3 regions of the Mesorhizobium sp. IMUNJ 23232 genome follow, and region 1 is predicted to be linked to each of the others. Evidence: riboswitches for the same ligand, from Rfam matches in the RefSeq annotation. Region 1 holds a riboswitch; each other region holds the start of a gene.

The links. A riboswitch is a leader RNA that binds a small molecule or an ion and turns the genes downstream of it on or off. The one in region 1 is predicted to bind cobalamin.
Region 2: another riboswitch for cobalamin. It lies ahead of ACH196_RS29705 (CbtB domain-containing protein); the one in region 1 lies ahead of ACH196_RS22320 (DUF1636 family protein).
Region 3: another riboswitch for cobalamin. It lies ahead of ACH196_RS33385 (aromatic ring-hydroxylating dioxygenase subunit alpha); the one in region 1 lies ahead of ACH196_RS22320 (DUF1636 family protein).

What each region holds. Positions count from the first base shown of each region.
Region 1 is NZ_JBIRCY010000033.1:1,894-5,160, reverse strand. Features, by position in the region: gene ACH196_RS22325 (winged helix-turn-helix domain-containing protein) at 1-1,039, shown strand, start outside; cobalamin riboswitch at 1,133-1,330, shown strand; gene ACH196_RS22320 (DUF1636 family protein) at 1,365-1,784, shown strand; gene cobW (cobalamin biosynthesis protein CobW) at 1,781-2,818, shown strand; partial or broken gene ACH196_RS22310 (cobaltochelatase subunit CobN) at 2,888-3,267, shown strand, end outside.
Region 2 is NZ_JBIRCY010000056.1:44,110-47,376, forward strand. Features, by position in the region: gene cobO (cob(I)yrinic acid a,c-diamide adenosyltransferase) at 1-541, opposite strand, end outside; gene cobU (bifunctional adenosylcobinamide kinase/adenosylcobinamide-phosphate guanylyltransferase) at 543-1,058, opposite strand; gene ACH196_RS29700 (CbtA family protein) at 1,051-1,821, opposite strand; gene ACH196_RS29705 (CbtB domain-containing protein) at 1,834-2,013, opposite strand; cobalamin riboswitch at 2,047-2,240, opposite strand; gene ACH196_RS29710 (hypothetical protein) at 2,296-2,472, opposite strand; gene ACH196_RS29715 (aromatic ring-hydroxylating dioxygenase subunit alpha) at 2,697-3,267, shown strand, end outside.
Region 3 is NZ_JBIRCY010000077.1:4,202-7,468, forward strand. Features, by position in the region: gene ACH196_RS33380 (2Fe-2S iron-sulfur cluster-binding protein) at 1-673, opposite strand, end outside; gene ACH196_RS33385 (aromatic ring-hydroxylating dioxygenase subunit alpha) at 695-1,942, opposite strand; cobalamin riboswitch at 2,063-2,269, opposite strand; gene metH (methionine synthase) at 2,341-3,267, opposite strand, start outside.

The sequences.
Region 1 (3,267 bases):
GATGGCGCTGCTCGACGATGCCGCCGCGCCGGGCAAAAAACGCATGCTGTTCGAATACTGGGCGCACGAAGCGTCGCTGCTGCCGCTGGAAACCTGGCCGCTGATGCGCTGGCGCATGGAGCGGGCGAACGCCAATGACGACACGGAAATCTACAAGGGTCTTGCCCGCTGGGCCGACGACAAGATGCCGTTCATCGAAGAGGTCTTCCAGGAGGTCAAGGCGCGTGGCCCGATCGCCACCTCCGACATCGACGGCGCCAAGGGTAAGGGCGGCTGGTGGGGCTGGAGCGACGAAAAACACGCCTTCGAATGGCTATTCTGGGCCGGCAGGATAACCACCGCCTCGCGCCGCGGTTTCCAGCGGCTCTACGACCTGCCGGAGCGCGTGCTGCCGAAGGAAATCTTCGACCGTCCCGACGTGCCGGCGGCGGATGCGCACCGTGAGTTGCTGCTAAAGTCCGCCCGCGCGCTCGGCGTCGCCACCTATGGCGACCTGCGCGACTATTATCGGCTTTCGCCTGGCGACGTGAAGGGCCGCCTGGAGGAACTGATCGAATCGGGCGATCTGCTGCCGGTCTCGGTCGAGGGCTGGAAGAACCCGGCCTATCTCCATGCGGGCGCGCGCCTGCCGCGAAAGGTCGAGGCGCGCGCGCTGCTGGCCCCGTTCGATCCGCTGGTGTGGGAGCGAGCCCGCTCCGAGCGGCTGTTCGACTTCCATTACCGCATCGAAATCTACACGCCTGTCGAAAAGCGGCAGTTCGGCTACTACGTGCTGCCCTTCCTGCTCGGCGACACCATCGTCGGTCGCGTCGACATGAAGGCCGACCGCCCGGCTAGCGTGCTGCGCGTGCTTGCCGCCTACGCGCAGCCGGGCGCACCGGCGAACGCGGCCGAGGAACTGGCGGTTGAGATCGAACTGATGCGCGGCTGGCTCGGCCTGGAGCGGATCGAGATTACTCCGGCGGGCGAACTCGGGCCGGCGCTGGCCGACGTCCTGCCAAGCTCCGCCGCGTTGACAGCTTCCGCCGCTGGGGCGTAAATCGCATGTGACGGTCCCGACCGGCGGATGCCGGGGACAGTTTACTTTTTTCCGCTCGCGCTAACCTTGAAGCGTTGCGACCATCCCGCGGAAAGAAAGTAAACTGTCCCCGGCGCTTCGCTAGAAGGGCTAAGAGGGAACGCGGTGCGGGTTTTGGCCCAACTCCGCGGCTGTCCCCGCAACTGTAGGCGGTTAGCCCGCGCCGAATGCCACTGGACGAAAAATCCGGGAAGGCGGCGCGAGGCGCAGGAGCCGCGAGCCAGGAGACCTGCCGTCAGCCTTGAAATCCCAGTGTCCGGCGGGTGACCCGGACAAGGAGTTTTGTTTGGACCAGACCGCCTTCTCCCCAGCGACGACTGCCGAGCCATCCGCCGATACCGGCGTGACGGTCATCGTCTGCTCGTCCTGCCGCGACGAAACCGGCTCCGACGCCCGCCCCCACCCCGGCGAAATTCTTGGCGACCGCGTCCGAGAGATCGCGCATGGCGAGGGCATCGCCGTGCGCCAGTTGGAATGTCTCGGCAACTGCAAGCGCCGGCTCAGTGCGGCGATGCTGCGCGAAAACTGCTGGAGTTATGTCTTCGGCGACCTCACAGTCGACAACGCCCCCGATCTCGTTGCCGGAGCAAAGCTGTTTTCCACCTCGCAGGACGGGATGTTGCCCTGGCGCGGCCGCCCCGACTCTTTGAAACGCGGGCTCGTCGCCCGCATCCCGCCCGCTTCCCTGCTCAAGGATTTTTCATGACCGCCTCGCTTGCCAGAACCCCTTGCACCGTCGTCACCGGCTTCCTCGGCGCCGGCAAGACGACGATGATCCGCCATATCCTCGAAAACGCCGGCGGCCGCCGGCTGGCGCTGATCGTCAACGAATTCGGTGATGTCGGTATCGACGGCGAAATCTTGAAGGGCTGCGGCGTCGAGGCCTGCCCCGAGGAAAACATCATCGAACTCGCCAATGGCTGCCTGTGCTGCACGGTGGCCGACGACTTCGTGCCGGCGCTCGACAAGATCCTCGCCATGCAGCCGAAGGTCGACCACATCATCATCGAGACCTCCGGCCTGGCGCTGCCCAAGCCGCTGGTGCAGGCCTTCCAGTGGCCGACGGTGAAGAGCCGCGTGACCGTGGATGGCGTTGTCGCGGTGGTGGACGGCCCGGCGCTCGCCGCCGGCAAGGTGGCGTCCGACATGGACGCGCTCGCCGCCCAGCGCGCCGCCGACGATTCACTCGACCACGACGATCCGGTCGAGGAAGTTTTTGAGGACCAGGTGGCTTGCGCCGACCTGGTGATCCTTTCCAAGAGCGACCTGATGAACGCCGAGGCGACAGGCAAGGCTCGGGGTCTGATTGATGAACACCTGTCGCGCGCCGTGAAGGTGGTTCCGACGGCGCAGGGCCGCGTCGATCCTTCCGTGCTGCTCGGGCTGGGGCTGGCCGTCGAGGACGACATCGAGAACCGGAAAACCCACCATGACGACGAACTCGACCACGAGCACGACGATTTCGATTCCTTCATCGTCGAACTGCCTGACGTGACTGACCCGGACGACCTTGCCGGCCGCATCTCGGCCGCCGCCGAAAGCGAGAATGTTTTGCGCATGAAGGGTTTTATCCAGGTCGAAGGCAAGCCGATGCGGCTGCTGGTGCAGGCCGTCGGCCCGCGCGTCAACCACTATTACGACCGCGCCTGGACCGCCACCGACGACCGCCGTTCGAGGCTGGTAGTGATCGGCCTGCGCGGCCTCGACCGGCAAAAGGTCGAGCGGATTTTGCTGGGATAGCGACCGGAATGGCGCGCTCCCTCAGCAAGGCAGTGAACTCGGCCGGGCCGATCTGCTAGGATCGCGCCGATGCACATCCTGCCCACGACATCCGCCTCGCTCGACGATCTGGTCGAGCCGGTCGACCTTGCCCAGTCGCCGGCGGACATCGTGGCGCTGTCCTTCACCGACAGCGATCTTGCGGCAATCGCTTCGGCCTGGCGGCGGGGCGGAGACGCCCTGCCGTCGATGCGGCTCGCCCCGCTGCGCGACCTGCGCCATCCGATGTCAGTCGACCTGTGGATCGAGAAGGCAGCCGCGCAAGCCAAGGTCATCCTGGCGCGCATCCTCGGCGGCTATGACTGGTGGCGCTATGGCTGCGACCAACTCGCCGCCCTTGCCCGCGCGAAAAACATCCGGCTGGCCCTGCTGCCCGGCGAGTGCCGCGAGCAGGACGAACGGCTGGTCGA
Region 2 (3,267 bases), on a different contig from region 1:
GGTCGGCGGCCTCGACCAGCGCCGGTTTTGCATTGCGGCCGGTCACCACGACGTGCAGGCCCTCGCGGCGGTTCGTCAGCGTAGCGACGACCGCTTCGAGGTCAAGATAGTCGTAGCGCAGCGCGATGTTTAACTCATCGAGCACGATCAGGCTGATCGACGGATCGGCCATCAGTTCGAGCGCCTTCGCCCATGCCGCCTCGGCGGCCGCGACATCCCGTTTCAGGTCCTGCGTCTCCCAGGTAAACCCCTCGCCCATCGAATGCCAGACGACCTTGTCGCCAAAGGCGGCGAAGGCGGCGCGTTCGCCCGTATGCCAGGCGCCCTTGACGAATTGCACGACGCCGACCCGTTTGCCGTAGCCGAGCATGCGCAGCGCCAGCCCGAAGGCCGCCGTCGTCTTGCCTTTGCCAGGGCCGGTGTTGACGATCAGCAGGCCCTTTTCGATGGTCTTGCCAGCCACCTCGGCATCCTGCACAGCCTTGCGCTTGGCCATCTTGGCCTTGTGGCGGGCCGCTTCCTCGTCGTCGACGATCTTCATCTCATTTCACCCGCATCGGCAGCCCGGCGACCATGAAGACAACGCTGTCGGAGACAGCCGCTACTGCCTGATTGAGCCTGCCCGCAGCGTCGCGAAATTTTCGGGCCAGCGCATTGTCCGGCACGATGCCGAGCCCGACCTCATTGGACACGACAAACCAGGGGCCGCGCGGGCGCGAAAGCACATCGGCCAGCCGGTGGCTCTCGGTTTCGACTTCATGTTCGGCCAGCATGTGGTTGGAAAGCCAGAGCGTCAGGCAATCGAGCAAGACCGGCCTGCCCTCCGGCACTGCGGCCAGTGCGTCGGCGACATCAAGCGGCGCCTCCACCGTCTGCCATCCATCCAGCCGACGGGCGCGATGCAGCGCGATACGCTCCCGCATCTCGTCGCCATAGGCCTGCGCCGTGGCGATATAGACCCACGGCGCGGGATAGACTGTAACCAGCGTCTCGGCGTGCGAACTCTTGCCGGAGCGCGCGCCGCCGAGAACGAAAGTCAGCAAGGCCTTGTCAGGCAAGCTGGTTGCGCAGCGAACCCGCGGAGCCGGAGAACCGCGTCCGGATCGCGCCGACAAGACCGCCGAGCACCACCCAGAAGATCAGGTTGGTGACCGTGGAAGCGACCACGAACTGGTGATGCAGATCAGCAGGGATCGGCGATTCGTGGCTGATAGGCTGAGGTGCGCCGACGATATGCGGCGCGACGATCAGCGCCACGCCGACGATCGACAGCACAACCGTTCCCCGGAAGGCAATCAGCGCCAGCCCCGCCGCCGTGGCGACGACGGTGGCGATCCACCAGACCTGGCGCGCGCCAAGATCGGCGGTGGGCATGGCCGGCAGTTCCGGCGGCAGGCCGAGCCCGGGAGCGAGCGTGAACACGGCAAAGCCGGCAAAACCCCAAAGCACGCCGGAGCGCCAGCCCGAGATGCCGCCTGCAAACTCCGAAACGGCAACCAGGATCAGTGCGAAACCAAAGCCGCTGACGAGATTGGCAAGCACGTTGAACGCGAAACGCTCGAAACCGTCGGCGGGCGCCCAACCTTCCTCGTCATGCTCGTGTTCATGCGCAGCGACTGCGGGAGCCGCCTCGCTGGAGGCCGGCGCGGTGGCGTCGGCCGCCGGCGCGCCATGGTCGTGAGCCGGTTCGGCGGCGTTTTCATACGTTTCCGCCTTCAGGATCAGCGGATCGGTGGCGAAGGATTGCATTGCGGCCATCACGAGGCTTGCCAACAGCCCCGCGATCGCCGCGATGAACACGACGTTGCGAAAGATGCTCATGTCAAATCCTCGTCAGTGGCAGGGAAACGCCATCGAATGGCGATAATCATGAGCCGCGTTGTGCGCGGCCTCCACATGCGAGAAGCCGACGAAGCCGACGATAAAGATGCCGAGGAGTGCAGCCAGCGCCAGTTGCATCGCGCGCGACGATGCCGAGACCTGTACGCCGAGAGAGGTCGAAGCCGTGTTCATTCCATATCCTTCCGCCCTCCACCCGAGGGCCATTGATCCAAACCTGTCGCCGGCAGGTCTCCTGGCTCACGGGTTCTCGCCCGACCCCGCCTTCCCGAGGACAAACCTCAGTGGCATTCGGGGTGGGCTCGCCGCTTACAGTTGCGGGGGCAGCCGCGGCATTGGACAAACAGCCCGCACCGCATTCCCTCTTGGTTCCCATCGGAACCGACGACGCCAGCACCATAGGCGTAATCGCTTCATTCGGCAAACCAATTCCCGGCGCATTCCACGTCGTTTGCGTCATGAGCCGCGACCTAAAATCTCCTCGACCGAGACAATCTTCATCTCGCCATGCACGCCGACATAGGCCGCAAGGCAATCCCAAAATTCGTCCAGCAATGCGCGTCCATCGCCGTCGAAATCATTCGTCGCGCTAAGTGTCATGATGCCGTTGGAGAACGTGCATTTCGGGTCCATGTGCCATGGGCGGTGTTCGCGAAACTCCTACTCGATATCGATCGAGCCTTCCGGCCCGATTTGGTCAGGAACCTCAAGACATTCAATCGTGACCCTGTACATCCGCGGCATCGACGTACTCCTTGCGCTCGTCTGCCGAAGGTCCTCCGGCAAAACATCAAGCTACGCGCCAGTGGTTGACAAAGCCCGATGCGAGGTATCCGCTCAAGCGATCGGAGAGCGCCATGAACCCTGAATCGGCACAGAGCGATCCCTACAACGGCCTGACCACGGCCGAAGCCACCTTGCCATCCTCCGCCTATTGGGAAACCGCCGAATTCGAGCGGGACATGGAGGCGATCTGGTATCGCAACTGGGTCATGGTCTGCCGCGAGGCCGACCTAGCACAGCCGCTTGCATACCGCGTGTTCACGCTGGGCTCCCAGCAGGTGCTGGTGCTGCACGACGACCGGGGCGAGCTGCGCGCTTTCCACAACACCTGCCGGCATCGCGGCTCGCAGCTTTGCCGCGAGACGGAAGGCCGGCTGAAGGCGCGGCTGCTCACCTGCCCCTATCACGCCTGGTCCTATTCGTTGCGCGGCGACCTCGTGCGCGTGCCGTCGAAATCGCTGCCGGCCGGCTTCGACAAGGCCGACTATCCGCTTTACTCCGTAGCCCTTTCCGTCTGGCGCGGCTTCGTCTTCATCAATCTTGCGGACGATCCGGTCGGCACGCCGGCCACTACCTTCGACCGCGATTCGGCCGACCTTTCCAACTGGCCGTTGGAGAATCTAGTGACCGGCCATGTGCTGACCA
Region 3 (3,267 bases), on a different contig from region 1:
ACACCTCGCGCTCCTGGAAATCGGGCGCCAGCAGCGGCAGCCGAACGGCATCGATGCGGCCCATATGGCCGAACCAGCTCTCGCGCGACGAAGAGCGCTCCTCGATCATGAAGCCCAGCGACAGACCCGGCATCTGCGTGCCCAGCAGTTCCAGCTCCTTGCGAAAGATGATCTCTTCCGGACGCCGCGCGCAGTTGACGAAGGAAACGTCGGTCCACGGTGCGCAGTCGTTCAGCCAGCGCAGCATCGACATCATGGGCGTGATGCCGGACCCCGCCGAGATGAACAGATATTTGGGCGCCGGATGATTGTGGTGCGAGAAGTCACCCATCGGGCCGAACGCCCGGATGCGGACGCCCGGCTTCAGATTGTCGAACATCCAGCGCGTGCCGATGCTGCCTGCCTGGGCTTTCACGGTGATCGAGATCGAGCACGGCCGCGACGGGCTGGACGACAGCGTGTAGGTGCGCATCAGCGGACCATCGGCGGCCGGCAATTCCAGCGTGACGAACTGCCCCGGCTTGTAGCGGAACCAGGTCTGCGCGTCCGACCGGAAGGTGAAGGTTTTGACCTCCGGTGCCTCGTCGGTGACGCCGATCACCTCCAGCATCTGAAGGCGATCGTTCCAGGGCGCCATCTCGTCGAGGTGGCGGTAGAGATGCGGATCCGTCATCGCGTTCATGGCCGCCTCCGCTCACGCGACGCTGCGCAGCACGGGCCTCTCGCCTTCCGAGAGGCGAGGTTCCATGAAGCCTGCATACCAATCGACGAACTGGATGACCCCGCCTTCGTGCAGCTCGGAATACGGGCCGGGCTCGTAGGCCGGCGACCTGATGCCGAAGGCGTTCTCCTCGACGATCCGCCGGTCCTCGTCATTGGTCTCGGTCCAGACATGGATCAGGTTCTGAAGATCGTAGTCGACGCCTTCGATCGCATCCTTGTGGACGAGCCATTTCGTGGTGACGGCGGTCTCGGTCGGGCTGATCGGCAGCACGCGGAAGGTCACGGCGTGATCGCCGAGGATGTGATTCCAGGTTGTCGGATAGTGGTAGAGCATCAGCGTCCCGATGCGGTCCGTCGAAACCCGATCGGACAGGTTCTTGCCAACCGCACGCCTGCCGGTTGCCGTATAGCTGACGGCATCGCGCAGCAGCGGCGCGCGCGTCGCCCTGTACTGGCCGGCATCGTCGATGCGGAACCGCGACGGCAATCCGGCCGCCTCGCACTTCGCCCAATGCTCCAGCATCTCCGGATCGCTCTCGGCGCCGTTGACGCCGGTGACCGTCGGCGCCTCGGGAAAGGTCTTGCAGAGCGCGGGATGGTTCGCGGCGCAATGGTAGCACTCGCGGTTGTTTTCCCAGACGAGCTTCCAGTTGCCCTTCTCGATGATCGTGCTCTCGTGCGCGACCTTGGCGTCGACGAGGTTGTGAGGAGCAAAATACGGCTCCATCATTGCGCGGAACGGCGCGAAATCGGCGGGCTCCTTTGCCAGGCAGATGAAGATGTAGCCGCCGACATTTTCGCAGGCGACCGGCTTCAGCCCGAAGTCGGCCTTGTCGAAATTCTCGGCCATCTGCCGCGCGAAGACGAGCTTGCCATCAAGGTCATAGGTCCACTGATGATAGGGGCAGACGAGCCGCGCCGAGGTGCCGCGCTCCGTGTTGCAAACCCGGCTGCCGCGATGCCGGCACGAATTGTGGAATGCGCGGATCTCGCCGTCGCGGCCGCGCACGACGACGACCGGATAGTCGCCGACCTGGACGGTGAAGAAGCTCCCCGGCCTGGCGATTTCGCAATTGTGGCCGACGAAGAGCCAGTCCCGATACCAGATCAGCTCCATGTCGAGCTTGTAGAAATCGGGATCGATGTAGAAGGGTTGCTGCAGGCTGAAGCCGTCCCGCCGGTTGCGGATCAATTTCAGCATTTCCGTGCGTGCGTCCATGTCCGTCCTCGCAAAGCCAAGGACTGAACTTGGTGGTGATGGAGGTGGAAGGCTGCGGGCATCGATGGTAGCGAGACCGGCCCGAAGCGCTCTGCCCCTTGACCGCCCACCGCGATCAGTCGAGTTCAATTCATTCGAGGCTGGTTTCCGGACTCCGAAGCCGTCCTTGCAGGACCGTTCCGACACCTTCCCAGGCTTTTGGCCCAGTGGTCTCCCGTCGGAATTTTCGCTTCGCTACCGTTGCGGGGGCAGCGCCGGCATCAGACCGGCTTCCCAATTATCCCTTCGGCCTATTCCCCGAAGAGCACCTTGAACGATGTGATCTAACCACCGACGCGCGAGTCCCGTCCATACGAAAGCGACATCGGGCAAGCGCAAAGACGACAGCGGTCCGGAAATTACTCCGCCGCTTCCGCAAACGGCGTCGGCACGTAGTTCAGGATAGGACCGAGCCAGCGTTCCAGGTCCTCGACCAGCATATCCTTGCGGCGCGCATAATCCTCGACCTGGTCACGCTCGATCTTGGCGACGCCGAAATAGTAGCTCTCCGGATGCGACAGATAGATTCCCGAGATGGACGAACCCGGCCACATCGCCATGCTCTCCGTCAGACTGACGCCGGCGTTCCCGTCGCCGTCGAGCAGCCTGAACAGCGTCAGCTTCTCGGTGTGGTCGGGCTGCGCGGGGTAGCCGGGCGCGGGACGGATTCCCTGGTAGGGCTCGCCGATCAATTCATCCGGCGTCAGGGTTTCGTCCGGGGCGTAGCCCCAATACTCCTTGCGCACTTTTTCGTGCAGCCGTTCGGCGAAGGCTTCCGCAAAACGATCCGCCAGCGCCTTGACCAGGATCGAATTGTAGTCGTCATTCGCCCGCTCGAAGCGTTCGGCGATCGCCACCTCTTCGATGCCCGCGGTCACGATGAACCCGCCGAGATAATCTGCCTTGCCGCTCTCGAACGGCGCGACGAAATCCGACAGAGCGATATTCGGCTTGCCGTCCCGTTTCGGCAATTGCTGGCGCAGCGTGAAGAAGGTCGCAAGGTCGCCGGTCCGGCTCTCGTTGGTGAAAAGCCGTATGTCGTCGCCGACGGAATTGGCCGGCCAGAAGCCGATGACGCCCTTGGGCGCGAACCATTTCTCGTCGATTATCTTCTTCAGCATCGCTTGCGCGTCCCCGAAAAGCTGCCGGGCCGCCGGTCCCTGCTGCTCGTCCTCGAGGATCTTCGGATAGCGGCCCTTCAGTTCCCAGGTCTGGAAGAACGGTGTCCAGTCGATGTAGCGCGCCAGCTCCGCCAGATCCCAGGTCTCGAACACCCTGGTGCCGAG